3 regions of the Yokenella regensburgei genome follow, and region 1 is predicted to be linked to each of the others. Evidence: predicted binding sites of a transcription regulator. Region 1 holds the regulator's gene; each other region holds the start of a gene.
The links. The regulator LexA, encoded in region 1, represses DNA repair genes until DNA is damaged. The targets are predictions, from matches to a motif close to TNCTGTATGTACATACAGNA.
Positions count from the first base shown of each region.

Region 1 (9,995 bases):
TCGAAAACAGCTCCTTGCTACCGGAATAAGTCGAGTCATCCGGACCTTCCACTTCACGCCAGTGGCGAATGCAATCTGGTCTTTTCATTATCTTTTATCCTGAACGTGAGATGCATCAGGTATAGCACACCCGCCGGGATCTCGGTGTTTTAGACTTAATGTGATAAAGTAACGAAATACATTTCGCACCCTGAGGATGCTCATGGATAAGACAACTTCGCAAAAGCTGTTAGCACACGCCGAAAAAATGTGTGCGCAACGCGGTGTGCGCCTGACTCCGCAGCGCCTTGAGGTATTACGCCTGATGAGCCTGCAGCCGGGTGCTATCAGCGCTTATGACCTGCTAGACCTGCTACGGGAAGCCGAGCCGCAGGCCAAACCCCCTACTGTCTATCGCGCCCTCGAGTTTCTGCTTGAGCAGGGGTTTGTGCATAAAGTGGAGTCCACTAACAGCTACGTGCTGTGCCACATGTTCGATAAGCCTACGCATACTTCCGCGATGTTTATCTGCGATCGCTGTGGCGTGGTGAAAGAAGAGAGCGCTGAAGGGGTTGAGGACATCATGCATACGCTGGCGGCGAGAATGGGTTTTGCCCTGCGCCACAACGTGATTGAAGCCCATGGCCTGTGCTCTGCCTGCGTGGAAGTGGAAGCCTGCCGCCATCCTGATGATTGTGGTCATGACCACTCTATTCAGGTGAAGAAAAAGCCCCGTTAACAAAAAAGGCGGTCAATGACCGCCCTTTCTGCATCACGCAAACCAGGTCCCACGCTGCCAGTGTCGACGCCAGATCCATGCAAGCGACAAACCGCGCAACGCCAGAAACACCGCCAACGACAGCCACAATCCGTGATTCCCCAGCAGCGGTACCGTCAGTAAGGTCAGGGCGAAACCTGCCGCTGCAACCGCCATGCTGTTACGCATTTCAGCGCCGCGCGTCGCTCCGATGAACATACCGTCGAGCAGATAGCACCAGACGCCGATAAGCGGTAACACCACCTGCCAGATAACATAGCGATCTGCCAGTTGCTGCAGCTCGGGGAGCGAAGTCAGAAGTGCGATGATCCCTTTTCCAGCCAGCAGATAAACCAGCGCAAAAGCCAGCGCCACGAGGCCCGACTGCCGACATGCCGCGTGCCAGACGTGGCGCAATTTGCTGCCATCCTGCGCGCCGTATGCCTGCCCGGAATGCGCCTCCACGGCATAGGCAAAACCATCCAGGGCATAGGCGGTAAAGGTGAGCATCGTCATCAGCACCGCGTTCACCGCCACAACGTCGCCGCCAAGTCGCGCACCTAAAACGGTGATCGCACCAAAACACAGCTGTAGCAACAGCGAACGCAGCATGATGTCCCGGTTAAGCGCCAGCAGCCGCCGGAGGTTACCCCGCCAGGCGTTTTTCAGCATCTCTCGGGTGATGCCGCGCAGCCGCAGCACCCGCCGCACCATCAGCAGGCCGATGAAAAAGGTCGCGTATTCAGCGATAGCCGTCGCCAGCGCCGCGCCCTGCACATCCATATGCAGTCCCATAACCAGCCAGAGGTCGAGGGTGATATTAAGAATATTGCCGACTACCAGCAGGATGACCGGCGCACGGGCATACTGCACGCCAAGCAGCCAGCCCAGCAGCACCAGGTTTGCCAGCGACGCCGGAGCGCTAAGCCAGCGAATCTCCAGGAAGCGCCGCGCCTGCTCCAGCACAGCCTCACTGCCACCAACCACCTGCAGCGCCAGATTGATAATGGGCTCCCGCAGCAGGACTATCAGCACTCCGGCGCCTAACGCCAGCAGCAGCGGCTGAACCAGTGCCCTTGCCAGGGCCTGGGGATCTCTCGCCCCAAACGCCTGGGCGGTAAATCCGGTCGTACTCATGCGCAAAAAGAGCAGCAGCATAAACAGGAAGCTGGTTGCCGTAGCACCTACCGCCACACCGCCGAGATACACGGGGCTGTCGAGATGACCAATCACAGCGGTATCCACCAGACCCAAAAGCGGTACGGTGATGTTGGAGAAAATCATCGGCAACGCCAGACGCCACAGCGCCTTATCGGCTGCGTTGAAAAGCTGCATAGAAAAATGCCTGAAGAGAGATCAAGAGAGGAGCAGACTGCGGCAAGCGTTGTACCGCAGTCGTTAAGGAAGGGTTACAGCCACTCACCGTTGCGGATTACGCCTACTGCCAACCCTTCGATAGAGAAGCTCTGCTGACGCAGATCGACCACAATCGGGGTGAACTCGGTGTTTTCCGGCAACAGTTCGACGGTGTTACCCTGCTTTTTAAGGCGTTTTACGGTTACTTCGTCGTCAATACGCGCGACGACCACCTGGCCGTTACGCACATCCTGAGTTTTATGCACCGCCAGCAGGTCGCCGTCCAGAATACCGATATCCTTCATCGACATACCGCTGACGCGCAGCAGGAAATCCGCGCTCGGTTTGAACATGGCCGGGTCAACCTGATAGTGACCTTCAATGTGCTGCTGTGCCAGCAGCGGTTCACCGGCGGCAACACGGCCTACTAACGGTAAACCCTCTTCTTCTTCCACCAGCAGGCGGATACCGCGCGACGCGCCAGACACAATTTCGATGGCGCCTTTACGCGCCAGCGCTTTCAGGTGTTCTTCTGCCGCATTCGGGGAACGGAACCCCAGCTGCTTGGCGATCTCCGCACGTGTTGGCGGCATACCGGTCTGGCCGATATGTTCCCGAATGAGATCAAACACCTCTTGCTGCCTGGTCGTTAACGCTTTCATCCCGCCCCCTGGGTGTATATACAGTTATGCTGTGAGTATATACAGTTAACGGCGATTTTGGAACCACAAAAAGCACAAAAAACAAGTGTCTTAATCAATTCTGGAAGCATTATCGAAAATGCGACCACAACAGCGTGCCCCAGGTGATTAATGCGATAAAAATAGACAGCAGCACCGCGGCGCTGCCCATATCTTTCGCACGACCGGAGAGCTCGTGGTGCTCCGGGCCAATTCTGTCGACCACCGCTTCGATCGCACTGTTGAGAATTTCCACTATCATCACCAACAGGACCGAGCCAATCAGCAGAACGCGGGTTATCGCATCGACATCCAGCCAACAGGCAATGATGACGGCCAGAATCGCGACGGTCCCCTCCTGGCGGAAGGCGGCTTCGTTACGCCAGGCGGCGCGGAATCCTTTCCAGGAGTAGCCAGCGGCTTTGATGATGCGGGTTATCCCAGTGGTATCATTGGCCATTAAATGAACCTTTTTCGATTTTATATGTTAATCACAGTGTAGACGCACGGCACACGCGCAGAAATTCTGTACGCTTTCTGGTATTCTTGCCGCGCAATTGCATTATTAACCAGAGGCTTTACATCGTTTATGTCTGGCTGGCCAAGAATTTACTACAAATTACTGAATTTACCATTAAGCATCCTGGTAAAAAGCAAGTCTATTCCGGCAGAACCTGCGCAGGAGTTAGGGCTCGATACGTCACGCCCGATTATGTACGTGCTGCCCTACAACTCTAAGGCAGACCTGCTGACTTTGCGCGCCCAATGCCTGGCGCACGACTTACCCGATCCGCTGGAACCGCTGGAGATAGACGGCACGCTGCTGCCGCGCTACGTCTTCATTCACGGTGGCCCGCGTGTCTTCACGTATTACACCCCGAAAGAAGAGTCCATCAAGCTGTTCCACGACTATCTGGATCTGCACCGCAGCAATCCCGATCTGGACGTGCAGATGGTACCGGTATCGGTGATGTTCGGTCGCTCCCCGGGGCGCGAGAAAGGGGAAGAGAACCCGCCGCTGCGCATGCTGAACGGCATTCAGAAGTTCTTCGCCGTCACCTGGCTTGGCCGCGACAGCTTTGTGCGCTTCTCGCCGTCGGTGTCGCTGCGCTGGATGGCAACCGAGCACGGTACCGACAAAACCATCGCTCAGAAACTGGCGCGAGTGGCACGCATGCACTTTGCTCGTCAGCGTCTGGCCGCGGTTGGGCCGCGTCTGCCGGCGCGTCAGGACCTGTTCAACAAGCTGCTGGCCTCAAAGGCTATCGCTCGTGCCGTTGAAGATGAAGCGCGCAGCAAGAAAATTTCCCACGAGAAGGCGCAACAGAACGCTATTGCGCTGATGGAAGAGATTGCGGCCAACTTCTCCTACGAGATGATCCGCCTGACTGACCGTATTCTCGGCTTTACCTGGAACCGTCTGTACCAGGGCATTAACGTGCACAACGCCGAGCGCGTTCGCCAGTTGGCTCACGACGGTCATGAGATTGTGTATGTGCCCTGCCACCGCAGCCACATGGACTACCTGCTGCTTTCCTACGTGCTGTATCACCAGGGTCTGGTGCCGCCGCATATTGCTGCCGGTATCAACCTGAACTTCTGGCCCGCAGGGCCGGTGTTCCGCCGCCTTGGCGCGTTCTTTATTCGTCGTACCTTCAAGGGTAACAAGCTCTATTCCACCGTATTTCGCGAGTATCTGGGTGAGCTGTTCAGCCGTGGCTACTCTGTTGAGTACTTTGTGGAGGGCGGTCGTTCCCGTACTGGTCGTCTGCTGGATCCGAAAACCGGTACCCTGTCGATGACCATTCAGGCGATGCTGCGCGGCGGTACCCGTCCTATCACCCTGGTACCGATTTACATCGGCTACGAGCACGTGATGGAAGTGGGGACTTACGCCAAAGAGCTGCGCGGGGCGACCAAAGAGAAAGAGAGCCTGCCGCAGATGCTGCGCGGTCTTAGCAAGTTACGCAATCTGGGCCAGGGCTATGTGAACTTCGGCGAACCGATGCCGCTCACGACCTACCTGAACCAGCACGTCCCGACCTGGCGCGAAGCTATCGATCCTATCGAAGCGATACGTCCGGCCTGGCTGACGCCGACGGTGAACAACATTGCAGCAGACCTGATGGTCCGCATCAACAATGCCGGTGCGGCAAACGCCATGAACCTGTGCTGTACCGCGCTGTTGGCCTCGCGCCAGCGTTCGCTCACCCGTGAGCAACTGACCCAGCAGCTGGAGTGCTATCTCGAGCTGATGCGTAATGTGCCGTATTCACCAGATTCGACCGTACCGTCAATGTCTGCCAGCGCGCTTATCGATCACGCGTTGCAGATGAACAAGTTCGAAGTCGAGAAGGATACCATCGGCGATATCATCATTCTGCCGCGCGAGCAGGCGGTGCTGATGACCTACTATCGCAACAACATCACCCACATGCTGATGATGCCGTCGCTGCTGGCCGCAATTATCACTCAGCACCGTCACATCTCGCGTAGCGAGGTTCAGCGCCACATCGACACGCTCTACCCGCTGCTGAAGGCTGAGCTGTTCCTGCGCTGGGAAAAAGACGAGCTGGCGGGTGTTATCGATGCACTGATCGCAGAAATGCAGCGTCAGGAGCTGGTCACACTGGAAGAGGGTGAGCTGCGCATTAACGCTTCACACTCCCGTACATTGCAACTGCTGGCAGCGGGCGCACGTGAAACGCTGCAGCGTTACGCCATCACCTTCTGGCTGCTGAGCGCGAACCCGTCCATCAACCGCAGTACGCTTGAGAAAGAGAGCCGTACCGTGGCGCAGCGTCTGTCGGTGCTGCACGGGATCAACGCACCAGAGTTCTTTGATAAAGCCGTGTTCAGTACTCTGGTACTGACGCTACGCGATGAAGGGTTCATCAGTGATACCGGTGATGCGGACACGAATGAAACGATGAAGGTCTATCAGATGCTGGCGGAGTTAATTACCTCCGACGTGCGCTTGACGATTGAGAGTGCAAGCCAGGACGCTTAAATGAAAAAGGCCCTCTGTGAGGGCCTTTTTATTAACCAAGGAAGCTTATTGCCAGACCGATAAACAGCACCAGTCCAACGTAGTTATTGTTCATAAACGCTTTAAAACAGGCGTCACGTTCGCGGTCTTTAATCAGCTTCTGCTGATAAACGAACAGCGCCCCGGCAATCGCCACCGCCCAGTAAAACTCCCAGTTCAGCTGATTCAGCCAGCCAATTGTCACCATCAACGCCAGCACGCCGGCCTGCAAAATGCCGATAATCAGTTTGTCGTTTTTCCCAAACAGGATGGCGGTCGATTTAATGCCGATTTTCAGGTCGTCGTCGCGGTCAACCATTGCATACTGGGTGTCGTACGCCACCGCCCACAGAATGTTAGCGAGGAACATTAACCAGCAACTTAATGGTAAGTGCTCACTAACTGCGGCAAAGGCCATGGGAATTGACCAGCCAAATGCCGCCCCCAGCACCACCTGTGGCAAATGGGTATAGCGCTTCATGAACGGGTATACCCAGGCGAGCGCCAGACCTGCCACCGACAGCAAAATCGTCATGGTATTCAGCGTCAACACCAGGACGAATGAACACAGCACCAGCGCCACAAATAGCACCCGCGCCTCTTTCTCGGTGACATCTCCGCTTGGCAATGGCCGATGGGCAGTGCGTTTCACATGGCCGTCGAACTTTCGATCGGCGTAGTCATTCACCACGCAGCCCGCCGCGCGCATCAGCCAGACGCCCGCCACAAACACCGCCAGGATCCACAGCGGAGGAACTCCAGGTTCGGCGAGCCACAGCGCCCATAGTGTCGGCCACAGCAGCAGCAGCGTGCCTATCGGTTTGTCGGTACGCATCAGGCGGTTATACGCCAACAACTTATGCTGCGTCAGACTCCACTCCATTTCTTCTACCTCTTAATACAACGGCGATGCAGGCAAAAACAGCTCTGTCAGCAGCAGCGGTTTTCCACTCAGGCGAAGGCGGGAACGACGCCCCCACAGGTCTGCATGGCGTCCAATTTCAATAAAGTCACGGGTGAGCTGCGAGGACGTAAACAGATAGCGCCCCAGCGGCGTCTTCCCGAGTTGTTGCAATGCCAGCTCCGGGCCACTCAGCGTCGACTCCGGCACGACGGTACGGCCGGCAAGCCACGGCTCACCGTCAGCGCACAGCAGTATCTCGCGCAGCCAGTAACGCGGTTCTTCGGGTAACAGACTTCGTTCTTCGGCTATCTCATCGCCCGTGACGAAGCCTTCACGGATCATGGTGACCGTTATCTGCTTGCCCTGCTGCTCAAAACGTTTAGTCATGGAATCTTCCAGCAACAGCCAGTCGAGCTGCTCCGGTTCCAGAGGGGGAATTGCGTCAAAATAGCGCAGCGCACGCAGCTGCGTGAGCGCAGGATGTGTCATGCCTGACTTCTCCAATACCTGATTTATCGGCATTGTATCGCAGAAAACCAATTTCGTGGGGGCTCAAACGTCAATATACGATCATCGGCGCAACAGCTATGCAACAGCAGAGGCAGGTCACAAAAAAAGGAACGCCCAGAAAGGGCGCTCCGAAAGGCTTAGCCTAAAACATCAGCACTGCGGGGAGACGGTCACCCCTTGCCTTTTACACTGCTGATAAAGGTGGAACGCGCTGAGGTGGATCCAAGGCGCTCTGCCTCGTCCAGAAGCTTCAGCGCTTTATCAACATCACCCTTCGCAACCGCTTGTTTGATTGCGTTATTGAAATAGCTTTCGGTATCGGTCAGCACGGGCTCGCTTTTCTTCGCCGGTGCCGGAGCTGGCGCGGCGGCAACCGGCGCGGCATAAACCGGTGCTGCCGTATTGCCTACCGTCACCGGGCCAGTCGTTGAGGAGCCAAACAACGGGCCAACCAGCACGCTGGAGCCTGACGAGGTTTTCACCTTCAGTTTCACGGTGCCATCGGTGAAGTGGCGGGCAATCGGGTCAGGAATATCCGGAATCGCATTACCGGTGCCTTTGGCATAGGCTTTCGCCGGATCCAGCAGCGTGGTGGTCTTCTGCAGGTCCTGCGGCGTGGTGAACACCAGAACATAAATTTTCTGCTGACCCAGCGCAGGCGTCAGGCGCATTTCACCTTCCAGACGGTCCGCGCTCATCACGCCTGGTTCCTGGTAAGTGAAATAACTGCTCGGGAAGAACGCCGAAGGCGTCATGTTCTGATCAAGAATCAGCACGTTCGGTGCAAACACTTGGGTTCTTTTATCTACTTCGCTGGTGAGCGTCAGGTACAGCTCACCGATATTTGCCGGTACGCTGTACGCCGCAACCGGGCCAGAAATCCCCGGTACGTTGAGCTGCTGACCACCGGCGGCAAGCGAGGTGCTTTGAATTTTAGATTGATCAACTGGGGTCCAGACCAGTTTCTGCAGAGCATCTGCAGGGATCGCCGGTGCAGCGGCGGTGTTCTGCGGAACAATGTTCACCTCAGCAAACGTCAACGCAGGGGCACTTGCCAGCAGACCCGCACAGAGACTCAGTGCGACGAGACTTTTTTTCATTTTCATTGTTATTACCTCAGACAATGGCCAAGCGGTAGCCAGGCAATAGCGCGCTGGGCCGAAGGACAGAGGGGCTTTCGCCCCTCATCAGGTCATTACAGGGGGTTAACGGGCCATTACCACCAGATTTCCATCTGGGCGCCGAAGGTCCACTCGTCGCTGTCACCGCGGCCGAAGGAACCACCGTTGAAGCCATTGCTGGTCGCCTTGCCGTAGTTAGGGTTGGTCGCGGAGTTACCGTTGTAGTCGTAGCCCCACTTCTCATCCCACTTGGCGTAGGTAGCGAACAGACGAATCGCCGGACGAGACCAGATGCTGTCACCGGCCTGCCATTGCTGTGCAAGGGTAATTTTGTACTGGTTGTTGGTGTCGCCGGTATTCTGCGACTTCACGTTGTCGTAGCCCACTTCCAGCAGGGTGCTCATGATAGGCGTCCACTTGTACATCGGGCGCACACCGACGGTCCACCATTGGGTCCCGTTGTTGTTGTCCCAGCTGATGTCCTGATACATACCGACGTACATCAGATCCCAGCTGTCGCCGAGGGAGATGGCACCGTGGTCGAGAACGCGCAGCAGGTGGCCGTTGTTGTTAATCGCGTAGGCATATTTGTCGTTGTCGATACCAACACCAGAGCCCTGTGCCTGACCTTTACCCTGCGAAGTCATGGCATCGGTCGCGTACTGTATAACAAACTTGTTGTAGCCCTTCAGCATGCTCTGAGTATGTTCTGCAGTAAGCATCCAGCCATCTTTAGAGGCACCGTCAACCAGATAGTAATTGTCACGTTCGTTGGCACGACCGTAGTCAACACCAAACTCAAGAGTACCGCCCGGGTTCACTTCCATCTGCGCTAAACGCACGTCGAACACGTCGTTGGCAGTACGGCTGGTGTAGTCATAGATACTGTTGCTGGAGAAGGAAGAAGAACCGCCTGCTTCAGAAGAACGCGTCGCTGCGAGAGAAAGTTTACCGAAGCCGACGTCGATGTTTTCCAGACCTGCGCCCGGGCCGGAGATATCCCAGTAGTAGAAGTCGATCATGTGGACGTCATGACGCTGATAGAAACGCTTACCGGCCCAGATGGTGGAGCCCGGCAGCCAGTCGATCAGGTTTTTACCCTGCACGTTGGCTTCACGGAATGCCGGGTCAGTCGCTTCCCAGTCATTCTGCTGTGCTACGGAGTATGCAACGTTGGTATCGAAGTAGAAGCTCTTATCACCTTCTTTCCACACTTCCTGGCCCAGTTTCAGCTCAGCGTAGGTTTCACATTCGTTACCAAGACGGTACTTACTTTGGGCACCGGTCGCCTGGAAGCATTGCTGCTCGCCGCCGCTGCCTGTCCAGCCGATACCGGAACGGGCATACCCGTGGAAATCAACGGCCATCGCCTGGGCGGACAACACGCCCGCCGCAACGGCAACTGCCAGTGGAAGTTTGCGCAGAGTAATCATCATTCTATCTCCTGAGATCATTGCTTTTCTCTTGTTTTTTATGGGATTTAAACGCCAGGCTCTTGATGCAGCCGACGACAAGCTGTGCCATCTTCACGGAACAGATGACAGCGCTCTGGCGGCAAACCAATGGCGAATGTGGCTCCCTCTTCTACCAACACCACATCAGCCTGGCGGTAGACCAGGTTCTGACGAATGGCGGGGATCTGGATATGAATTTGCGTTTC
Region 1 covers NZ_RBIZ01000005.1:29,956-39,950, reverse strand. The annotation lists gene C7387_RS15225 (cupin domain-containing protein) at 1-88, opposite strand, end outside; gene zur (zinc uptake transcriptional repressor Zur) at 203-718, shown strand; gene dinF (MATE family efflux transporter DinF) at 752-2,071, opposite strand; gene lexA (transcriptional repressor LexA) at 2,146-2,754, opposite strand; gene C7387_RS15205 (diacylglycerol kinase) at 2,864-3,232, opposite strand; gene plsB (glycerol-3-phosphate 1-O-acyltransferase PlsB) at 3,362-5,782, shown strand; gene ubiA (4-hydroxybenzoate octaprenyltransferase) at 5,814-6,683, opposite strand; gene ubiC (chorismate lyase) at 6,696-7,193, opposite strand; gene malM (maltose operon protein MalM) at 7,385-8,320, opposite strand; gene C7387_RS15180 (maltoporin) at 8,431-9,771, opposite strand; gene malK (maltose/maltodextrin ABC transporter ATP-binding protein MalK) at 9,816-9,995, opposite strand, start outside.

Region 2 (9,995 bases), on a different contig from region 1:
GGAAAAGTATGGAAATTATTCTTGGGGTGGTGATGTTCACCCTGATCGTTCTGGTGCTGTCGGGACTGATTCTGGCGGCGCGATCGAAGCTGGTTAACGCCGGTGACGTGACCATTGAAATTAACGATGAAGCAGACCTCAGGTTGCGCACGCCTGCGGGCGACAAGCTTCTGAATACGCTCTCCGGCAATGGTATTTTTGTCTCCTCCGCCTGCGGTGGCGGTGGCTCCTGCGGGCAGTGTCGGGTGACGGTGAAAGAGGGCGGTGGTGACATTCTGCCGACCGAGCTTGCCCATATCACCAAACGTGAAGCGAAAGCCGGTTGTCGCCTGGCCTGTCAGGTGGCGGTACGCCAGAACATGAAAATCGAGCTGCCGGAAGAGATTTTCGGCGTGAAGAAGTGGGAATGTGAGGTCATCTCGAATGACAACAAAGCTACTTTCATTAAAGAGCTGAAGCTCGCTATCCCGGCGGGGGAAAGCGTACCGTTCCGCGCTGGCGGCTATATTCAGATTGAATGCCCGCCGCATGAAGTGGCTTATGCCGATTTCGATGTGCCCGAAGAGTACCGCGGAGACTGGGACAAATTTAATCTGTTCCGCTACGTATCTCGGGTTACGGAGCCGACGCTGCGCGCCTACTCGATGGCGAACTACCCGGATGAGAAGGGGATTATCATGCTCAACGTGCGTATCGCCACGCCGCCGCCGTCGGCGCCGGACGTCCCGCCGGGTATTATGTCCTCCTGGATCTGGTCGTTGAAGGCGGGAGACAAGGTCACCATCTCCGGGCCGTTCGGCGAGTTCTTTGCCAAAGAGACCGACGCTGAGATGGTCTTCATCGGCGGTGGTGCCGGGATGGCGCCAATGCGTTCGCACATTTTCGATCAGCTCAAGCGTCTGGGCAGCAAGCGTAAAATCAGCTTCTGGTACGGGGCGCGCTCGCTGCGCGAAATGTTCTATGACGACGAGTTCGAACAGCTGGCGCGTGATAACCCGAACTTTACCTTCCACGTTGCGCTTTCTGACGCCCAGCCGGAAGATAACTGGACGGGTTATACAGGCTTCATCCATAACGTGCTATATGAAAACTACCTGCGCGACCACCCGGCGCCTGAGGACTGTGAGTTTTATATGTGCGGGCCGCCGGTAATGAACGCAGCGGTTATCAGCATGCTGAAAAACCTGGGCGTGGAGGATGAAAACATCATGCTCGACGACTTTGGAGGCTGATGATGTTAACCGTGTTTCTGGCGACATTTGGCATCTTTTTGCTGGTGGTTCTCGGCATGTCGCTTGGGTATCTGGTGAAGCGTAAAAGCATTCAGGGTAGCTGCGGTGGTATCTCCTCCCTCGGGATGGAAAAAGTCTGCGACTGCCCGGAGCCCTGCGACGCGCGGAAAAAACGCATGGCCCGCGAAGCGAACCGTATCCTCTAAGCCTTGCCTTTCACCCTCTCCCGTCGGGAGAGGGTCTTCATCCCCCTTCTCAAAACTTCGTATTGTGCTGTATACTTATCCAGTGGTGGGTGAGGGCTAACAATGCGCAAAATTATCCATGTCGATATGGACTGTTTTTTCGCCGCGGTTGAAATGCGGGATAATCCAGCCCTGCGCGACATCCCGATAGCCATTGGCGGCAGTCGGGTACAAAGGGGGGTTATCAGTACCGCCAACTACCCGGCGCGGAAATTTGGTGTACGCAGCGCCATGCCGACGGCGATGGCGCTGAAGCTGTGTCCACATCTCACGCTGCTGCCAGGACGCTTCGACGCCTATAAAGAAGCCTCGGTGCATATTCGCGAAATCTTTTCCCGCTACACCTCGCTTATCGAGCCCTTATCGCTGGACGAAGCTTATCTTGATGTCAGCGACAGCGTTCATTGCCTGGGCTCGGCAACGCTGATGGCCCAGGAGATCCGCCAGACGATATTCAACGAGCTGCAGCTGACGGCTTCGGCGGGCGTCGCGCCGGTTAAATTCCTCGCTAAAATTGCCTCCGATCTCAACAAACCCAACGGCCAGTATGTGATAACCCCCGCCGATGTCCCGGCCTTTCTGAAGACGCTGCCGCTTGCAAAGATCCCCGGGGTCGGGAAAGTCTCCGCCGCAAAGCTTGAAAGTATGGGGCTACGTACCTGCGAAGATGTGCAGAAAAGCGATCTCGCCATGCTGCTCAAGCGTTTTGGCAAGTTTGGTCGGGTGCTGTGGGAGCGCAGCCAGGGGATCGATGAGCGTGAGATAAGCAGTGAGCGCCTGCGTAAATCGGTGGGCGTAGAGCGTACCCTGATAGAAGATATTCACGACTGGGCAGAGTGTGAAGCCATCATTGAACGGCTGTACCCTGAGCTGGAGCGTCGGCTGGCGAAGGTGAAACCGGATCTGCTGATTGCTCGTCAGGGGATCAAACTTAAATTCAACGATTTCCAGCTCACAACCCAGGAACACGTCTGGCCGAAGCTTAACAAAGCCGATTTAATTGCTACGGCGTATAACACCTGGCAGGAACGAAGAAGCGGCAGGGGGGTAAGGCTGGTGGGATTGCACGTGACGCTGCTGGATCCACAAATGGAGCGCCAGCTGGTGCTTGGACTGTAGGTCGGGTAAGCGCAGCGCACCCGACAATGCTGCCGGGTACGCTACGTAATGGCTTACTTCGCCGGGATCGCCTTCAGCAGTTCAGTCAGAAGCGTCCAGTACTGGCCAACGCTTTCGATATGAACCTGCTCATCCGGAGAGTGCGGGCCAGTAATGGTTGGCCCGATGGAAACCATATCCATGTTCGGATACGGTTTCTTGAACAGACCACATTCCAGACCGGCGTGGATAATCTGGATGTTCGGCGTCTTGTTGAACAGACGCTGATAGGTTTCACGTACCAGATGCATCACCGGAGAGTTAGCGTCCGGCTGCCAGCCAGGATACGCGCCTTTCGCTTCGGTTTTGGCACCCGCCAGTTTGCCCAGAGAATCCAGCATGCTGACCACGTAGTCTTTACCGCTGTCGATGAGCGAGCGGATCAGGCAGTGGATCTCAACGTTGCTGTCGGTCATGGTCACAACGCCGACGTTGAGGGAGGTTTCCACCACGCCTTTCGCTACGTCGGAGTTACGGATAACGCCATTCGGTGTGGCGTTCAGCAGACGAATAAATCCGTCACGAGAAGCCGCAGTCAGCGCCGCTTTGTCGTGGCTAGTGGATTCCAGCAGCACGACCAGATTCTTCTCTTTTTCCGCCAGTTCGTTTTTCAGGATGTCCTGATAAGTGCTGACCAGTGCTTTCAGTGCATCGGCTTTATCTGCCGGAACGGCAACGGTGGTAAAGGCTTCACGCGGAATAGCGTTGCGCAGGGTACCACCGTTGAAATCGACCAGGCGCAGATCCAGCTCTTCTGCGTGACCGGCCAGGAAGCGCGCCAGCAGCTTGTTGGCGTTGCCCAGACCAACGTGGATTTCACCGCCGGAGTGACCGCCTTTCAGGCCTTTTAACGTCAGTTTGAAGCTCTGGAATCCTGCCGGTACCGCTTCACGGTTCAGCGTCAGGTTAGAGGTGAAGTCAATTCCACCGGCGCAACCCATATAGATTTCGCCTTCTTCTTCGGAATCGGTGTTGATGAGGATATCGGCCTGTAGCCAGTTCGGCTGAAGACCAAACGCGCCGTCCATGCCCGCTTCTTCGGTCATGGTCAGCAGCACTTCCAGCGGACCGTGCTGAACGGCGTCGTCAGCCAGTACCGCCAGGGCAGAAGCCATGCCGATACCGTTGTCTGCGCCAAGGGTGGTGCCACGCGCTTTGACCCACTCGCCATCGATATACGGCTGAATCGGGTCTTTAGTGAAGTCGTGAACGGTGTCGTTATTTTTCTGCGGCACCATGTCGAGGTGCGCCTGCAGGACGACCGGTTTACGGTTTTCCATACCTGCGGTCGCGCCTTTACGAATCAGAATGTTACCAACCTGATCGCGTTCTGCGTGTAAGCCTTTTTCCTTCGCCCAGCCCATGATGTGCGCTGCGAGTTGTTCTTCGTGGTAGGACGGATGCGGGATGGAACAAATTTTGGCAAAAATATCCCACAGCGGTTGCGGGGATAATTGAGACAGTTCAGACACGATAAGTCTCCTTACGGCATTCTGCAAAAGTCGCTTGCAGGTAAAGGGTTAGCTAATTCATTTTCAACACAAGCAGTGCTTGCGAGATGGTGTTCGAGAATACCACTTTCTGCCTGCTCTGGTAGTGCCAGGCATGCAAAAAGAGCAGGCTCCGCCGCTTAACGCTGGTTTTTAGTGCGCCAGATCTCTATAATCTCGCGCAACCTTTTCCCCCTCGAACACTTTTTAAGCCGTATTAGACAGGCTGGGATATATGACATGAGCGAAAAATACGTCGTCACCTGGGACATGTTGCAGATTCACGCCCGCAAGCTGGCAAGCCGCCTGCTGCCCGCTGAACAGTGGAAAGGCATTATTGCCGTTAGCCGTGGTGGTCTGGTACCAGGCGCCCTGTTGGCCCGTGAGCTGGGAATTCGTCATGTGGATACCGTTTGCATCTCCAGCTATGACCACGACAATCAGCGTGAGCTGACCGTTCTGAAGCGCGCTGAAGGTGACGGTGAAGGCTTCATCGTTATCGACGATCTGGTTGATACGGGGGGCACTGCGGTCGCTATCCGCGAAATGTATCCAAAAGCTCACTTCGTTACCATTTTTGCTAAACCGGCTGGTCAGCCGCTGGTAGACGATTATGTGATTGATATCCCTCAGGATACCTGGATTGAACAGCCGTGGGATATGGGCGTAGTCTTCGTACCGCCAATCTCTGGCCGTTAATCGCCAACGTATTTTGTAAAATAACGCCCGGTTTAGCCGGGCGTTATTCATTTTGGGCGCGGGCAGGTTACAATAAGGGCAGTATCGTTCTCATGGAGGCTGCGCGATGTCAGAGGCTAACCTCAGCGAAACCCTGTTCAAACCCCGGTTCAAGCATCCGGAAACATCTACTCTGGTCCGTCGAGCGCATCGCGACCATCAACCCGCTATGCATCTGGCACTGGAAGGCCAGAGCACCCCGCACTGGTATCGGATGGTCAACCGCCTGATGTGGGTCTGGCGCGGCGTCTCTCCGCAGGAGATTCTTGACGTGCAGTCGCGTATCGTCATGAGTGATGCCGAACGCACCGATCCTGAGCTCTACGACACGGTTGTGGGTTACCGTGGTGGCAACTGGATCTACGAGTGGGCGAAACAGGCGATGCTCTGGCAGCAAAAAGCCTGCCAGGAGACGGATGAAAAGCTGAGTGGGCGCCACTGGATGCACGCCTCCAAGCTTTATAGTATTGCCGCTTATCCGCACCTTAAAGGCGATGACCTGGCCGAGCAGGCTCAGGCGTTGGCTAACCGTGCTTTTGAAGAGGCGGCACAGCGTTTGCCTGGCACCATTCGTGAACTGGAGTTTACCATTCCGGATGGCCCATCCGTGGTGGGCTTCTTACATATGCCCGGCGGCGAAGGACCATTCCCAACCGTGCTGATGTGCGGTGGTCTTGATGCTCTGCAGAGCGATTATTACAACCTCTACGAGAACTATTTAGCGCCATTGGGTATTGCGATGCTGACGCTCGATATGCCTTCAATTGGATTCTCGTCAAAGTGGAAACTCACCCAGGATTCCAGTTTTCTGCACCAGCACGTACTGAAGTCACTGCCGAATATTCCCTGGGTCGATAATACCCGCGTGGCGGCGTTTGGTTTCCGCTTTGGTGGGAATATTGCGGTGCGTCTGGCTTATCTGGAATCCTCCCGGTTGCGGGCCGTCGCCTGTCTTGGGCCGGTCGTACATCATCTCCTGGTCGATCCGGCGCGTCAGGGCAGCGTACCGGAGATGTACCTCGACGTACTGGCCTCGCGGCTGGGTATGCACGATTCTTCGGATGAGGCGCTGCGCGTCGAGCTAAACCGTTACTCCCTGAAAACCCAGGGATTGCTGGGACGCCGTTGTCCAACCCCGATGCTTTCCGGCTTCTGGCAGAACGACCCGTTCAGCCCGGAAGAGGAATCGCGTTTAATCACCTCGTCATCCGCCGAGGGAAAATTATTATCGATTCCGTTTAATCCGGTGTATCGCAATTTTGACAAAGCTTTGAAGGAAATTGCCACATGGATCAACCGGCAATTAAGTTAATATATTGCTAAATTTTATTGATTTGGTAAAACAGTTGCATCACTAAAGGAGATCGCAATGACGTTACCGAGTGGACATCCGAAAAGTAGACTGATCAAGAAATTTGCTGCGCTTGGCCCTTATATTCGCGAAGAACAGTGTGAAGATACTCGCTTTTTTTTCGACTGCCTTGCTGTATGTGTAAATGTTAAACCGGCTCCGGAAAAGCGTGAATTCTGGGGCTGGTGGATGATTATGGAAGCGCAGGAAAAGCGTTTTACCTACAGCTACCAGTTCGGTCTTTATGACAAAGACGGCAAGTGGCAGCCGACGGTTATCAAGGACAGCGAAGTGACTGAGAAGCTTGAGCTAACGCGGCGCACGTTCCATGAACGTGTTAAAGAGCTGCTGGCTGGGCTGGGCCTTGAGTTCGAACCTGCGGATGATTTTAACGAAGAAGCCGTCAGGCTTTCGGCCTGAAGATAAAATAAAAAGAGCCCTTCATCAGAAGGGCTTTTTTTTATGGCGGAAATTAGAACTGGTAAACCAGACCTAATGCCACCACGTCGTCATTGTTCAGACCGAGTTTGTTGTCATCGCTCAGCTGGTTGATTTTGTAATCCACAAACGCTGACATGTTTTTATTGAAGTAGTAGGTTGCCGCGACGTCGATGTATTTCACCAGGTCTGCATCGCCAACGCCTTCAATATCCTTACCTTTGGACTGGATATATCCGATGGACGGACGCAGGCCGAAGTCGAATTGGTACTGGGCGACCACTTCGAATGCCTGGTTTTTATTCGCAAAACCGCTCACGCTGGTATTTACGCCGTTAATTGAAGCGGTACCAGAAATTGGCGTCATATTGCGGGTTTCCGCATAGATAGCGGCCAGGTAGACGTTGTTAGCATCATATTTTACGCCGGTGGTCCAGGCTTCGGCGTTGGCGCCGTGGCCCAGACGCTGGCTTTCCTGCGCCTGAGTACGGTCGGAGTTAGCATAGGCAGCACCCAGGGTGAAACCAGAATCGCCGAAGTCGTAGCTCAGAGAAGTACCGAAGCCGTCACCGTTCGCTTTGCTGGCGGCGCGGGCGTCATTTTCGTTTTTACCCTGATATTGCAGCGCCAGCTTCAGACCGTCTACCAGACCGAAGAAGTTGTTGTTGCGATAGGTCGCCATGCCGTTACCACGGCCGGTCATGAAGTTGTCGGTTTTAACGAAGGAGTCATCACCGAATTCTGGGATCATATCGGTGTAAGCGGCGACGTTATACAGCACGCCGTAGTTACGACCGTAATCGAATGAACCGTAGTCACCGGCTTTCAGACCAGCAAACGCCAGACGGGTTTTAGCGGTATTCGGATCGCCTTCCACACGGTTTGCGGCAACCTGGTATTCCCACTGACCGTAACCTGAAAGCTGGTCGTTAATCTGGGTCGCGCCTTTAAAGCCCAGACGGATATAAGACTGGTCACCGTCGACAGCATTGTTGTCGCTCATGTAGTGCTCAGCTTTAACCCTGCCGTACAGATCCAGTTTGTTCCCGTCTTTGTTATAAATTTCTGCAGCCTGGGCAGCCAGAGAGGTCATTGCGCCCATTACCACTAATGCCAGTGTGCTTTTTTTCATTTTCATTCCCGAGTTTTCAAACGCGCTAATATTCGTGGGATCTCTGTCCCGTGAAAAACAGAGAGGTTTTTAACCCTCTGAAATGAAAGTTTTATGACAAAGTAAGAATAATTTTAAAAAACTGTGTTTTCATGTTTCTGTCATAAAAATGTCAAATGTTGCAGGCAGGCTTGCTGATCCCGCGCAATAAAGTGTTACGCCTTGTGCCGTGGGAGTTGGCAAGCGGCCTGACACCTGTTAAAACGTCACTTCAACATCAAATTTCCTCTTATTGTGAACGGCAGAGAATCATGAGTGATAGCCAGACGCTGGTGGTAAAACTGGGCACCAGTGTTTTAACGGGCGGATCGCGCCGCCTGAACCGCGCCCATATCGTGGAGTTGGTGCGCCAGTGCGCACAGTTGCATGCCGCAGGGCATCGTATTGTAATTGTGACTTCCGGTGCGATTGCCGCCGGACGAGAGCACCTTGGCTACCCTGAACTGCCCGCGACGATTGCCTCCAAACAGCTGCTGGCGGCGGTAGGGCAAAGCCGTTTGATTCAGCTCTGGGAACAACTGTTCTCTATTTACGGTATTCACGTTGGCCAGATGCTGCTGACCCGAGCCGACATGGAAGACCGCGAGCGTTTCCTCAACGCACGTGACACCCTGCGCGCGCTGCTCGACAACAACATCGTTCCGGTGATTAACGAAAACGATGCGGTTGCTACTGCCGAAATCAAAGTTGGCGACAATGACAATCTTTCCGCACTGGCAGCCATTCTCGCCGGTGCCGATAAACTGCTGCTGCTGACCGATCAGCAGGGCCTTTTCACCGCCGACCCGCGTAACAACCCGCAGGCGGAGCTGATTAAAGACGTTTATGGTATCGATGACGCGCTGCGCGCTATTGCGGGAGACAGCGTCTCTGGCCTGGGGACTGGCGGTATGGGCACCAAGCTGCAGGCCGCCGATGTTGCCTGCCGTGCGGGCATTGACACCATCATCGCCGCCGGGAGTCGCCCTGGGGTGATTGGTGATGTGATGGAAGGGGTTTCTGTAGGTACCCGCTTCCATGCTCAGGCATCTCCGCTGGAAAACCGTAAACGCTGGATCTTTGGTGCACCGCCGGCGGGTGAAATCACCGTCGATGAAGGGGCAACCAGCGCAATTCTGGAACGTGGGAGCTCATTGCTTCCGAAAGGAATTAAAAGCGTGACAGGTAACTTCTCCCGTGGTGAAGTGATTCGTATCTGTAACCTTGAAGGCCGCGACATCGCCCACGGCGTTAGCCGTTATAACAGCGATGCGCTGCGCCGCATTGCGGGACATCATTCGCAGCAGATTGACGCCATTCTTGGCTACGAGTACGGCCCGGTTGCCGTACATCGTGACGATATGATCACCCGTTAAGGAGACCACCATGCTGGAACAAATGGGGATCGCCGCCAAAGCGGCATCTTACCAACTGGCGCTACTCTCCAGCCGCGAGAAAAATCGGGTGCTGGAAAAAATTGCTGATTATCTGGAAGCACAGACTGAGACTATCCTCGATGCCAACCAGCAGGATCTCGCCGAAGCGCGGGCCAACGGCCTGAGCGATGCGATGCTCGATCGTCTGGCGCTCACCCCAGCGCGTTTGCAGAGCATTGCAAACGACGTGCGTCAGGTATGCAACCTGGCGGATCCGGTAGGGCAGGTGATTGACGGCGGGCTGCTCGACAGCGGTCTGCGTCTTGAGCGCCGCCGCGTGCCGCTTGGCGTTATTGGTGTCATTTATGAAGCTCGTCCGAACGTGACGGTGGATGTCGCCTCGCTGTGCCTGAAAACCGGCAATGCGGCCATCCTGCGCGGCGGGAAAGAGACCTGGCGCACCAACGCTGCCACCGTAAAAGTGATCCAGCAGGCGCTGGAAGAGTGCGGTCTGCCGGCTGGTGCGGTACAGGCGATTGAAAGCCCGGATCGCGCGCTGGTCAGCGAAATGCTGCGCATGGATAAATACATCGACATGCTGATCCCTCGCGGTGGTGCAGGTCTGCATAAGCTGTGCCGCGAGCAGTCGACGATCCCGGTGATCACCGGTGGGATTGGCGTATGTCACATTTTCGTCGACGAGAGTGCTGAAATTGCTCCGGCGTTGAAAATCATCGTCAACGCCAAAACGCAGCGCCCGAGCACCTGTAATACCGTCGAGACGCTGCTTGTTCATCAGAACATTGCCGATAGCTTC
Region 2 covers NZ_RBIZ01000007.1:26,024-36,018, forward strand. The annotation lists gene nqrF (NADH:ubiquinone reductase (Na(+)-transporting) subunit F) at 9-1,232, shown strand; gene nqrM ((Na+)-NQR maturation NqrM) at 1,235-1,438, shown strand; gene dinB (DNA polymerase IV) at 1,541-2,596, shown strand; gene pepD (cytosol nonspecific dipeptidase) at 2,650-4,107, opposite strand; gene gpt (xanthine phosphoribosyltransferase) at 4,366-4,824, shown strand; gene frsA (esterase FrsA) at 4,931-6,175, shown strand; gene crl (sigma factor-binding protein Crl) at 6,233-6,634, shown strand; gene C7387_RS20165 (porin) at 6,687-7,784, opposite strand; gene proB (glutamate 5-kinase) at 8,075-9,178, shown strand; gene proA (glutamate-5-semialdehyde dehydrogenase) at 9,189-9,995, shown strand, end outside.
Region 2: the regulator LexA is predicted to act here: its motif matches at 1,504-1,523, upstream of dinB (DNA polymerase IV).

Region 3 (9,995 bases), on a different contig from region 1:
GCATGATCTCAAGCATCCGCTCGCGCGGACGCGCGGAGAACACGCCGTCGCAGGTATCCGCCAGCCCGTCGAGGTGCAGGCCGCCGGTCAGCAGCGCCAGCGCCAGCACGGCAAACAGCGCTGCCAGCGGGGTGCCGCACCAGTGGTTCAGCAGCACAAACACCACCCCACTCAGGCCGCCCAGCAGCAGGCCGATAACCGGAAAGGTGACGATGCCGCGCACGTAATCCGGCGTGTCCAGCCCCTGTGACCAGCGCTGTGGCACCGGCAGACGGCTCATAAAGGACAGCATGGCGAAGAAAACCCTGTTCATTTTATTTTGACTCCCAGTCCTGATACCACCAGCCAGACGTCGTCTGCCGCCTGCGCCAGTTTTTGATTCATCCGCCCGGCGATATCGCGAAAATGCCGCGCCAGGCGATTCTCCGGCACAATGCCCATTCCCACTTCATTCGTCACCAGCACCACCTGCGCCGGACACTGCCGGCACAGCGCGATAAGCGTGTCTATTTCATTCCCCACGGCTTTCTCCAGGGCGTCATAATCCCAGTGCTGCGGATCGCCGTCGCCACCTTCGGCAAACAGAATATTGGTGATAAGCGTGGTGACGCATTCCAGCAGGATGGCGTCATCCGCAGAGCGCTGTGGGGTGATAATCGTGTCGAGGTGCTGCCAGCGCTCTTCGGTGTGCCAGTGCGCCGGGCGGCGCTCGCGGTGATGCTCCACCCGCTGCGCCATTTCATCATCGTAAATCTGCGAGGTGGCGATGTAGATCACTTCTCGTGCGTCATGCAGCAGCGATTCCGCGTGCTGGCTTTTGCCGCTGCGCGCTCCGCCGGTTATAAGGATCATGCTGTGGGTTCCTGATGTTCGCGCATTATCTGATAGATTCGCTGAATATCGATATTCTCGCGCATTCCCGCCGCCAGCACATCAAATTGCTGTGCTTTATAATCGGCATAGCTCTGCACTACCGTCTGCTGAGGCAGGCCTTTGCGGGCCCGCAGGCTGTTGACCACCCCACCGGTAAAGGCGTCGTTGTCAAAAAGGCCGTGCAGATAAGTGCCGAATGCCAGCCCGCTGTCGTCCACCGCCCCGAGCGCGGTGTCGTACTGCATCGCCTTCTGGCAACCCGGCTGAAGAGTGGTTTGCCCCATGTGAATTTCATAACCGTTCAGGAAAAGCCCTGACAGCGGCGCCAGCCAGCCCGGCAGGTTATCGCTGAGCTGAACGGTGGTCTGCACCGTCGTTTTCACCGCTTCAAAGCGGGTGGTGGCATTGAGCAGCCCAAGCCCGGACTGGCGCCCCATCCCGGACTCTATTTCATCGAAAATCACATCACCCATCATCTGATAGCCGCCGCAGACGCCGATCACCGGTACACCGCAGCGGTGCGCTTCCAGCACCGCCTGCGCCATTGCCGTCTGACGCAGCCAGTCGAGATCGCCGAGCGTGTTTTTACTGCCGGGCAGGATAATCAGGTCGCAGTCCGCCAGCGCCTCCGGGTGGCGCACGTAGTGAACGTTAACGCCCGGCTGGGCGCTGAGCGGGTTGAAATCGGTGAAGTTGGCGATATGCGGGAATTCAACCACCGCGATATTCACCGAGGCCTCCGGCGACAGCCGCGCCCGGCGATACTGCAGCGCCACGCCGTCCTCTTCTTCAAGATCGACGTTAAGCCACGGCATGACCCCCAGCACCGGGACACCGGTGAGTAATTCAATCTGCTCAAGGCCCGGCTGCAGCAGCGACACGTCACCGCGGAATTTGTTGATGATGACGCCCTTCACCCGCCAGCGCTCGCTCTCCTGCAGCAGCGCCAGGGTGCCGTAAATCGAGGCAAACACCCCGCCCTTATCGATGTCGGCGACGAGGATAACCGGGCATTCGGCCATCTCCGCCATGCCCATATTGACGATATCGCGATCGCGCAGGTTGATTTCCGCCGGGCTGCCCGCGCCTTCCAGCACCAGCACGTCAAACGCTTCCGCCAGGCTGCGCCATGCGCCGAGGATCGTTTCACGCAGCTGCGGTTTGTAGTGATGGTAGCTGACCGCGTCCATCGACTGTGCCACTTCACCCATCAGAACCACCTGCGCCTGACGGTCGGTGGTTGGTTTCAGCAAAATAGGGTTCATCCGCACGTCGGGGCGAATACCCGCCGCTTCAGCCTGAAAGATTTGTGCTCGGCCCATCTCTTTTCCGTCATCGGTAATGCCGGAGTTGAGCGCCATGTTTTGTGATTTGAAAGGAGCTGATTTGAGACCGTCCTGGTGAAAGATCCGGCAAAGCCCGGCGACCAGAACGCTTTTTCCGACATCCGATGCCGTGCCCTGCAGCATGACGGATAACACCTGTGGTTTTTGTTTCACCGTATTGACCCACCGAATCGAAAGCGCATGAATGAGCGCTATGATAAATAAGCGGAAACGGTATTCCTATGATTTGTGCAGGATTTTGACAAGAAAGGTAACAAGAAAAAAAGAAAACGGTGAGAGGGAGACTCTCACCGCCGTCATGCATTATTCAGCTTTGTTTTCGCCCATCACTTTCAGCTTTTTAGAGATGTCGCGACGCTCTTTGGAGAGCTCGGCGTTTTTGATGATGTAGTCATCAACGCGGTCTTCGTAGTCGGTCTTCATGCTGGCGATGATGCCCTGAATGGCTTCAACGCTCATGCCCGGCTTGATGTAATCACTCAGGTTGTCGAGCAGCAGAACGCGTTTCTGGTTGTCACGGATCTTTTTCTCAACGTCCTGAATTTCACGCTGCAGCTTGTTTTTGCGGCGGAACAGACGAACAAACTCCAGTACGTCCTGGAACGACGGCTTAGTTGTTTCCATTTTTACACCCCTGATTTTTGAGCTTCGGATTCGTTAAAGCGGCTGCTATCGGGCTACATTACGCATAGCAATCGCTGATGACAATGGTTTTTGCTTTGGGCCCATCATAACCCTAAATGCTGCTGAATCGAAACAACCTGGCGTAAAAGCCAGCTCATTAGTCTTTTATTTGCGCAATGCCCGGCAAATCAGATGCGACAGCAGCTCAAGCTGGCGTGCCAGCTCCATGCTGAGCCACACGTAGCCGTGAATAGGCGTCTCCGACAGTTTCTCTCCCTGGTACTCCTGCATCAGCTGGCGCAGCTCGGCGACGATGTCGTTAAGCTTTTCGGTATTCGCAAGGATCGGCTGCGGGTTGCCCTCGTACAGCGCATGAGCGATGGTCAGCAGGGTTTGCTGAGTCATCTGCTGCGTGTCGCGCAGCGTGTGGGCGTTCAGCATCACGAAGTGGCTGGCGCGCGAGGCCCAGTGGGCGTTGATTTGCAGCTCGAGCATGCACACCAGGTTACGGCTGACGGTCTGAATACCTTCGAAAATGGCCTTCTGGATATGCGTTTCTTTGCTGGCGGGCGTAATAAAGCCGCGCATCTTCACCACTTCACCGAGCATTTTTTGCAGGTGTTTGTCGATACGCGGGCGCTCGACCAGGTTGGGCGACACGCTCGCCTGATAGAGGCGGTTGTACTGGGTGACGAAGCTCGCCATCTGAATGCGCCAGTGCAGGAACGCGCGCTGCGGAAAGACCCCGGTGAACAGCATGGCCAGCAGCGAGCCGAAGATAACGTCACCGCTTCGCCACAGCGCGGTGGTTAAATCCCCCGGCGGTGCGCCGACCACTACTGCGAGGGTGATACCGATAAGCAGCGCCTGATAGGGCTTCTTCCCGAGCGCCAGCCAGCCGCAGAGGAACATGGCGGCGGCGCACCAGATAAGCATCAGCGGTAAAGACATCAGCTCCAGCTTCAGCGCCACCAGGCCCAGCGCGGAGCCGAGGATGGTGCCGCCAATGCGTTCGAACGCACGCGGCACCACGTTGCCCCAGAAGGAGATAGGCCCCATCACCACCACCAGGGTAATGAGCGGCCAGGTGCCTTCCGGGATATCGAACCAGCGGACAAGAAGAAAGGTCAGTATAAACGCCAGGGCTATCCGCACCCCGTGAACCACACGGTAATGGCGGTATAGCCGAATCTCAAAAGGACTCAGGGATTTGTCAGCACGCACACCCGCACTCCGGCAAGCTGTAGAAAGCACAATTGTAACGGGTTTTCTGCTGAACGCATCACATGACTGCCAAAAACCTTGCCCATTGCAGGGTCAAAAAATGCTACCCGGCCTTGCGCTCTACGGCGACGTACATTTCAATGTCCCAGAAGCCATCCTGGTTGCCGTCGTTCAGGTACACTTCAAAGCAGGGTTTCGGCGCGCACTGCCAGTCTTCGTCTTTCAGCAGGCTTTCGAAGAACTGGTACCACGGGGTGGAGAAATCAAAGTTGGTGACCCGCGCTTTCGCCACGGCGTACTCTCCCCCTTCCACTTCGGTTTTGATCACGCCTTCGCTGTTCGCAGGAATAACGAAATCTTCATGCACCGCCACAACGGTCGCACAGCGCAGCTTTTCTGCCGGAACGACTTCAGGGTTATCGTAATACACCGCCAGCCACTCGAGCGCCGGGATCTGCCTGCCATCCACCCATTTCATCAGCTGCTCAAACCCCTCTTTGACCTTCTCCTCCCAGGGGCCAACCATGTGAAAACCGGCGATCGTACGCTTGTCATGTTCTCTGATGCTGTAGTTCATTGTGCCTCCACCCATGTTGAGATACTGGATAAATATACATATAAAATGTAGCCAGGGTCTGAGCAGAAGTATGTGCGATATTTCACAGAATTGAGAACCGCGGGAAGGAACCAGGTGGCGCGATGGCCACCTGGTGGTTATCAGGATCAGGACTTGTGCTTCAGCCAGTCGCTAAAGCGGGAGAAAATACCCCCTTTTTCAACGCTTTCCAGCGTCACCAGCGGCCAGCGGGCCACGATTTTATCGCGATCGTAAAGCTCGATTTCCCCCACGCGCTGATTCGCGGCAATCGGCGCTTCCAGCTCTTTACGGTCGAGCACGTATTTCGCTTTAATGTTCTGAATTTCCGCCTTCGGCAGCGCCAGCCAGTAGTCCTGGTCGGTGCCTAACGAAATCTTCTCTTTATCGCCGTACCAGATACGCTCCAGGCCCACCTGCTTACCTTTAGTCAGGATCTGCACGGTTGAAAAGTTCTGCTGGCCCCACTGCAGGAGCTTACGCGCCTGCTCTTCACGCCCTTTCGGGCTTTCGGCGCCCATCACTACCGCAATCAGGCGACGGTTGCCGTCTACGGCTGAGGCAATCAGGTTGAAGCCCGCGCCGGAAGTGTGCCCGGTTTTCAGACCATCGACGTTCATGGTTTTATCCCACAGCAGCCCGTTTCGGTTCTGCTGGGTGATGCCGTTCCACGTCAGGCTCTTTTCGCTGTACATCTTATAGACTTCCGGCTCGCCGTGGATAATGGCGCGGGAAAGCACCGCCAGGTCGTAGGCGGAGCTGTGCTGGCCCGGCGCATCCAGACCATGCACGGTTTCGAAATTGGTGTCGGTCAGACCCAGCTTCTTCACGTAGTCGTTCATCATCTTCACGAACTGCGGCTGGCCACCGGCGATGTAGTCCGCCAGCGCTACGCAGGCGTCGTTGCCGGAATCGATAATCATCCCACGGCTCAGGTCACGCACCGTCAGACGGTCGCCCGGCTTCAGGAACATCAGCGAGGAACCTTCGAAGACCGGATTGCCTTTGGCCCACGCATCGCGGCCCACGGTGACCATGTCATTGGATGAAATACGGCCGCTGTCGATAGCGCGGTCGACGACATAGGCCGTCATCAGCTTAGTCAGGCTGGCGGGGTTGCGCTGCTGGTGTTCGTTGCCGGCGTTTAAAATTTGGCCCGTGGTGTAATCCATTAATACCCACGATCCGGCCTGAATCGCCGGCGCTGCAGGAGTGAACTCAATAGGGTCGGCGGCCTGCGCAGACGAGATACCGATCGCAAATACAGATGCGACAATAAACAAACGGCGTTTCAACAGCATATCCTCAATGTCGTTTTAAAATCGTTGACCTTTTTACGGAAGTTCGCGCCGCTTCGCAGCAATTAATTGCAAAAAAGTGTGACAGCCCCCACTACCCGCGCGTGCTTTTTTGTGCATTTACTCGAGAAAGCCCGCCTTTTACTTCGGATGTGATGGCCGGATGGTTTACCATAGCGGGTCAATCTCATTCAGGATGGAGCTTCGGGTGTCTGATTCTGCAACGCAGCCAACTTTTCTCTTTCACGACTACGAAACCTTCGGTATCAGCCCGTCGCTGGACCGGCCGGCGCAGTTTGCGGCAATCCGTACCGATGCCGATTTCAACATCATCGGCGAGCCAGAGGTGTTTTACTGCAAGCCCGCTGACGACTATCTGCCGCAGCCGCAGGCGGTGATGGTCACCGGCATTACGCCGCAGGAAGCGCTGGCAAAAGGCGAGAACGAAGCCGCCTTCGCCCGCCGTATTCACGACCTCTTTACCGTGCCGAAAACCTGCGTAGTGGGCTACAACAACGTCCGCTTTGATGACGAAGTCACGCGCAATATTTTCTATCGCAACTTTTACGATCCCTATGCCTGGAGCTGGCAGAACGATAACTCCCGTTGGGATCTGCTCGACGTGATGCGCGCCTGCTACGCCCTGCGCCCGGAAGGCATCAACTGGCCGGAGAACGATGACGGTCTGCCGAGCTTCCGCCTTGAGCATCTGACCAAAGCCAACGGCATTGAGCACAGCAACGCCCACGACGCGATGGCCGACGTCTATGCCACCATCGCGATGGCGAAGCTGGTGAAAACCCAGCAGCCGCGGCTGTTCGACTACCTGTGGTCGCATCGCGGTAAGCATAAGCTGACGGCGCTGATTGACGTGCCGCAGATGAAACCGTTGGTGCATATCTCCGGCATGTTTGGCGCGTGGCGCGGCAACACCAGCTGGGTCGCTCCGCTGGCCTGGCACCCGGAAAATCGTAACGCCGTCATCATGGTTGATCTCGCGGGCGACGTCACCCCGCTGCTGGAGCTCGACAGCGATGCGCTGCGCGAGCGCCTGTACACCGCCAAAGCCGACCTGGGTGACGATGCCGCCGTACCGGTAAAACTGGTACACCTCAACAAGTGCCCGGTGCTGGCGCAGGGCAATACCCTGCGTCCGGAAGATGCCGACCGTCTGGGCATTAACCGCCAGCACTGCCTTGATAACCTGAAGCTGCTGCGCGATAACCCGCAGGTGCGCGATAAGGTGGTGGCCATTTTTGCCGACGCCGAGCCGTTTGTGCCGTCAGAGAACGTCGACGCCCAGCTGTATAACGGCTTTTTCAGCGACGCCGATCGCGCCGCGATGCGTATCGTGCTGGAGACCGAGCCGCGCAACCTGCCGGCGCTGGACATCACCTTCGCCGATAAACGCATCGAACGTCTGCTGTTTAACTACCGGGCGCGCAACTTCCCGGGCACGCTGGACGAAGCCGAGCAGCAGCGCTGGCTGGAGCATCGTCGCAATGTGTTTACCCCGGAATTCCTGCAGGCCTACGCCCAGGAGCTCGAGATGCTGTACGGTCAGTATGAAGGGAATAACGAGAAGCTGGGGCAGCTGAAAGCGCTCTGGCAGTATGCACAGGACATTGTCTGAGGCATAAAAAAACCGGAGACTCAGTCTCCGGTTTTTTTTAACTGATGCGATGCTGCGATTACGCTACATCTTCGTACTGCGGAACCGGGTTGCGGAAGCTTTTAGTCACGCAGGCCAGGTAAATCAGGCCGATACCCGCCCAGATAAGACCCAGTACCATCGAGCTCTCTTCCAGGTTCACCCACAGCGCGCCCACGGTCAGGGCACCACACATCGGCAGGAACAGATACTGGAAGTGGTCTTTCAGCGTTTTGTTGCGCTTCTCACGGATCCAGAACTGCGAGATAACCGACAGGTTCACGAAGGTAAACGCCACCAGCGCACCAAAGTTAATCAGCGCCGTCGCCATCACCAGATCGAAGTTAATCGCCAGCAGGGCAATAGCCCCCACCAGAACAATGTTCATCGCCGGAGTACGCCATTTCGGGTGTACATAGCCGAAGAAGCTTTTCGGGAACACGCCGTCACGACCCATCACGTACATCAGACGTGCCACACCGGCGTGCGCTGCCATGCCGGAAGCCAGAACGGTGATGGTGGAGAAGATCAGCGCCCCAACCTGGAAGGTTTTACCCGCCACGTACAGCATGATTTCCGGTTGAGATGCATCCGGATCTTTAAAGCGAGAGATATCCGGGAAGTACAGCTGCAACAGGTAGGTGGAAACGATAAAGATAAGACCACCAATCAGCGCCGTCAGGAAAATCGCCCGCGGGATCACGCGCTCTGCGTCTTTGGTTTCTTCAGACAGGTTACTGATCCCATCAAAACCAGTGAACGAGAAGCACAGGATAGTCGCCCCGGTAATCATCGGGATCACGTGCGCATCGCCGGACCAGAACGGACGGGTGCTGGTCAGCGTACCGGCACCTTCACCGCCGAACACACCGAAGATAACCATGCCGAGGATCACCGCAATCAGCACCACCTGCAGCACCACGATAACGGTGTTGAAGTTGGCAACCGATTTCAGGCTACGCAGGTTAAAGGCGGTCATGAAGGCGACCAGCGCCACGACGAACATCCACGAGGGTATCGACGGCACCAGGGCTTCAAAATAGATTTTCGCCAGCAGAATGTTGATCATCGGCGCGAACAGGTAGTCGAGCAGAGAGGACCAACCCACCATGAAGCCAACGGTCGGGCTAATGGATTTCTGGGCATAGGTATAGGCTGAGCCCGCAGACGGATAGCGGCGAACCAGCTTCCCGTAGCTCAGTGCGGTAAACAGAATCGCGATCAGCGCGAAGGCGTAAGCCGTCGGCACGTGACCGTCTGTTAAACCAGAGACGATACCAAATGTATCGAACAGCGTCATCGGCTGCATATAGGCAAGGCCCATCATGACAACCGGAACCAGCGTAAGCGTTTTACGTAATTCTACGCGAGAGGTGTTTGGAGTAACGTTAAGCGACATGGAAATCTCCTTTCACGGTGATAACCGTCGCGTAAGCAAAAAATTGCCCCATTTTTGTGGAATCCTCGGCGACAACAACTGTCGATTTTTAGTAAATATCTATCCGGTACGAAGCCCGGCCTCTTGGTTTTTTTGAATGACTTTGCTCGATGCAAAAAAATAACCGACGCGTTTAATTTCGTCGGTTTATCTCTGATTTTGCAGGCGGCGTATTGTGCCCTCAACATTTAGCAAAAACAAGACAATGAGTGCATGCTCACGCAAAAGTTTTGCCTAAATGGCTGATTTTCAATCACCCGATTTCTGGTAAACCTTGGCGATAGCACTATTTGCTAAAATAGACTCCCGCCACCAGGCGCTGGCGAGGCCGGCGGCCTGCTCATTCCAGCCTATCCATGCAGGGTCAAGAACCTGTTCCGGTGAGACTTTTTTCGCCACCAGCGCACCGGTTTCCAGTAGCCGATGCGCCATATAGCGCGGTATATAGCCGCACGCCAGACCGCTCAACTGCAGCTCAAGTTTAGTCTTATAATCGAAAACCGTGATGGCTTGTTGATCGTCCAGCCGTTGGCGATGCGCCGAAGTGGCTGAAGCGTGTGGCTCCCCCACAACCACGGCGCGATGACGCTTCAGGATCCGGCGGCTCAGCGGTTCCGGTTCCTGCGCCAGCGGATGCTGCGGTGCCACCACAAACACCTGCTCCAGTTCGCCAAGCGGAGCGAAGGCATAACCACTCAGCGAGGGGGGCGTTCCGAGCGCGCCTACGACGATATCGGCACTGCCCTGCATCAGCCGCTCCCAGGGGTTCTCCGGCTCGCCGCGCACAAAGGTCAACCGCGTCACGCCATACTGCTGGCAGAAGGTATCAATCAGCGGCGTTAGCAGCGAAAACGGGAACGTATCATCGACGCTAATCACCAGCGCGTTCTCCCAGCCTTCGTTGAGTTTTACCGCCTGCTGTTCCAGTTCGCGCACGCTGTGCAGC
Region 3 covers NZ_RBIZ01000003.1:530,475-540,469, reverse strand. The annotation lists gene cobS (adenosylcobinamide-GDP ribazoletransferase) at 1-313, opposite strand, end outside; gene cobU (bifunctional adenosylcobinamide kinase/adenosylcobinamide-phosphate guanylyltransferase) at 310-852, opposite strand; gene C7387_RS02575 (cobyric acid synthase) at 849-2,342, opposite strand; gene C7387_RS02570 (DUF496 family protein) at 2,523-2,843, opposite strand; gene C7387_RS02565 (FUSC family protein) at 3,009-4,067, opposite strand; gene sbmC (DNA gyrase inhibitor SbmC) at 4,171-4,644, opposite strand; gene dacD (serine-type D-Ala-D-Ala carboxypeptidase DacD) at 4,791-5,963, opposite strand; gene sbcB (exodeoxyribonuclease I) at 6,169-7,593, shown strand; gene plaP (putrescine/proton symporter PlaP) at 7,652-9,010, opposite strand; gene yoeI (membrane protein YoeI) at 9,000-9,062, opposite strand; gene C7387_RS02535 (LysR substrate-binding domain-containing protein) at 9,299-9,995, opposite strand, start outside.
Region 3: the regulator LexA is predicted to act here: its motif matches at 4,667-4,686, upstream of sbmC (DNA gyrase inhibitor SbmC).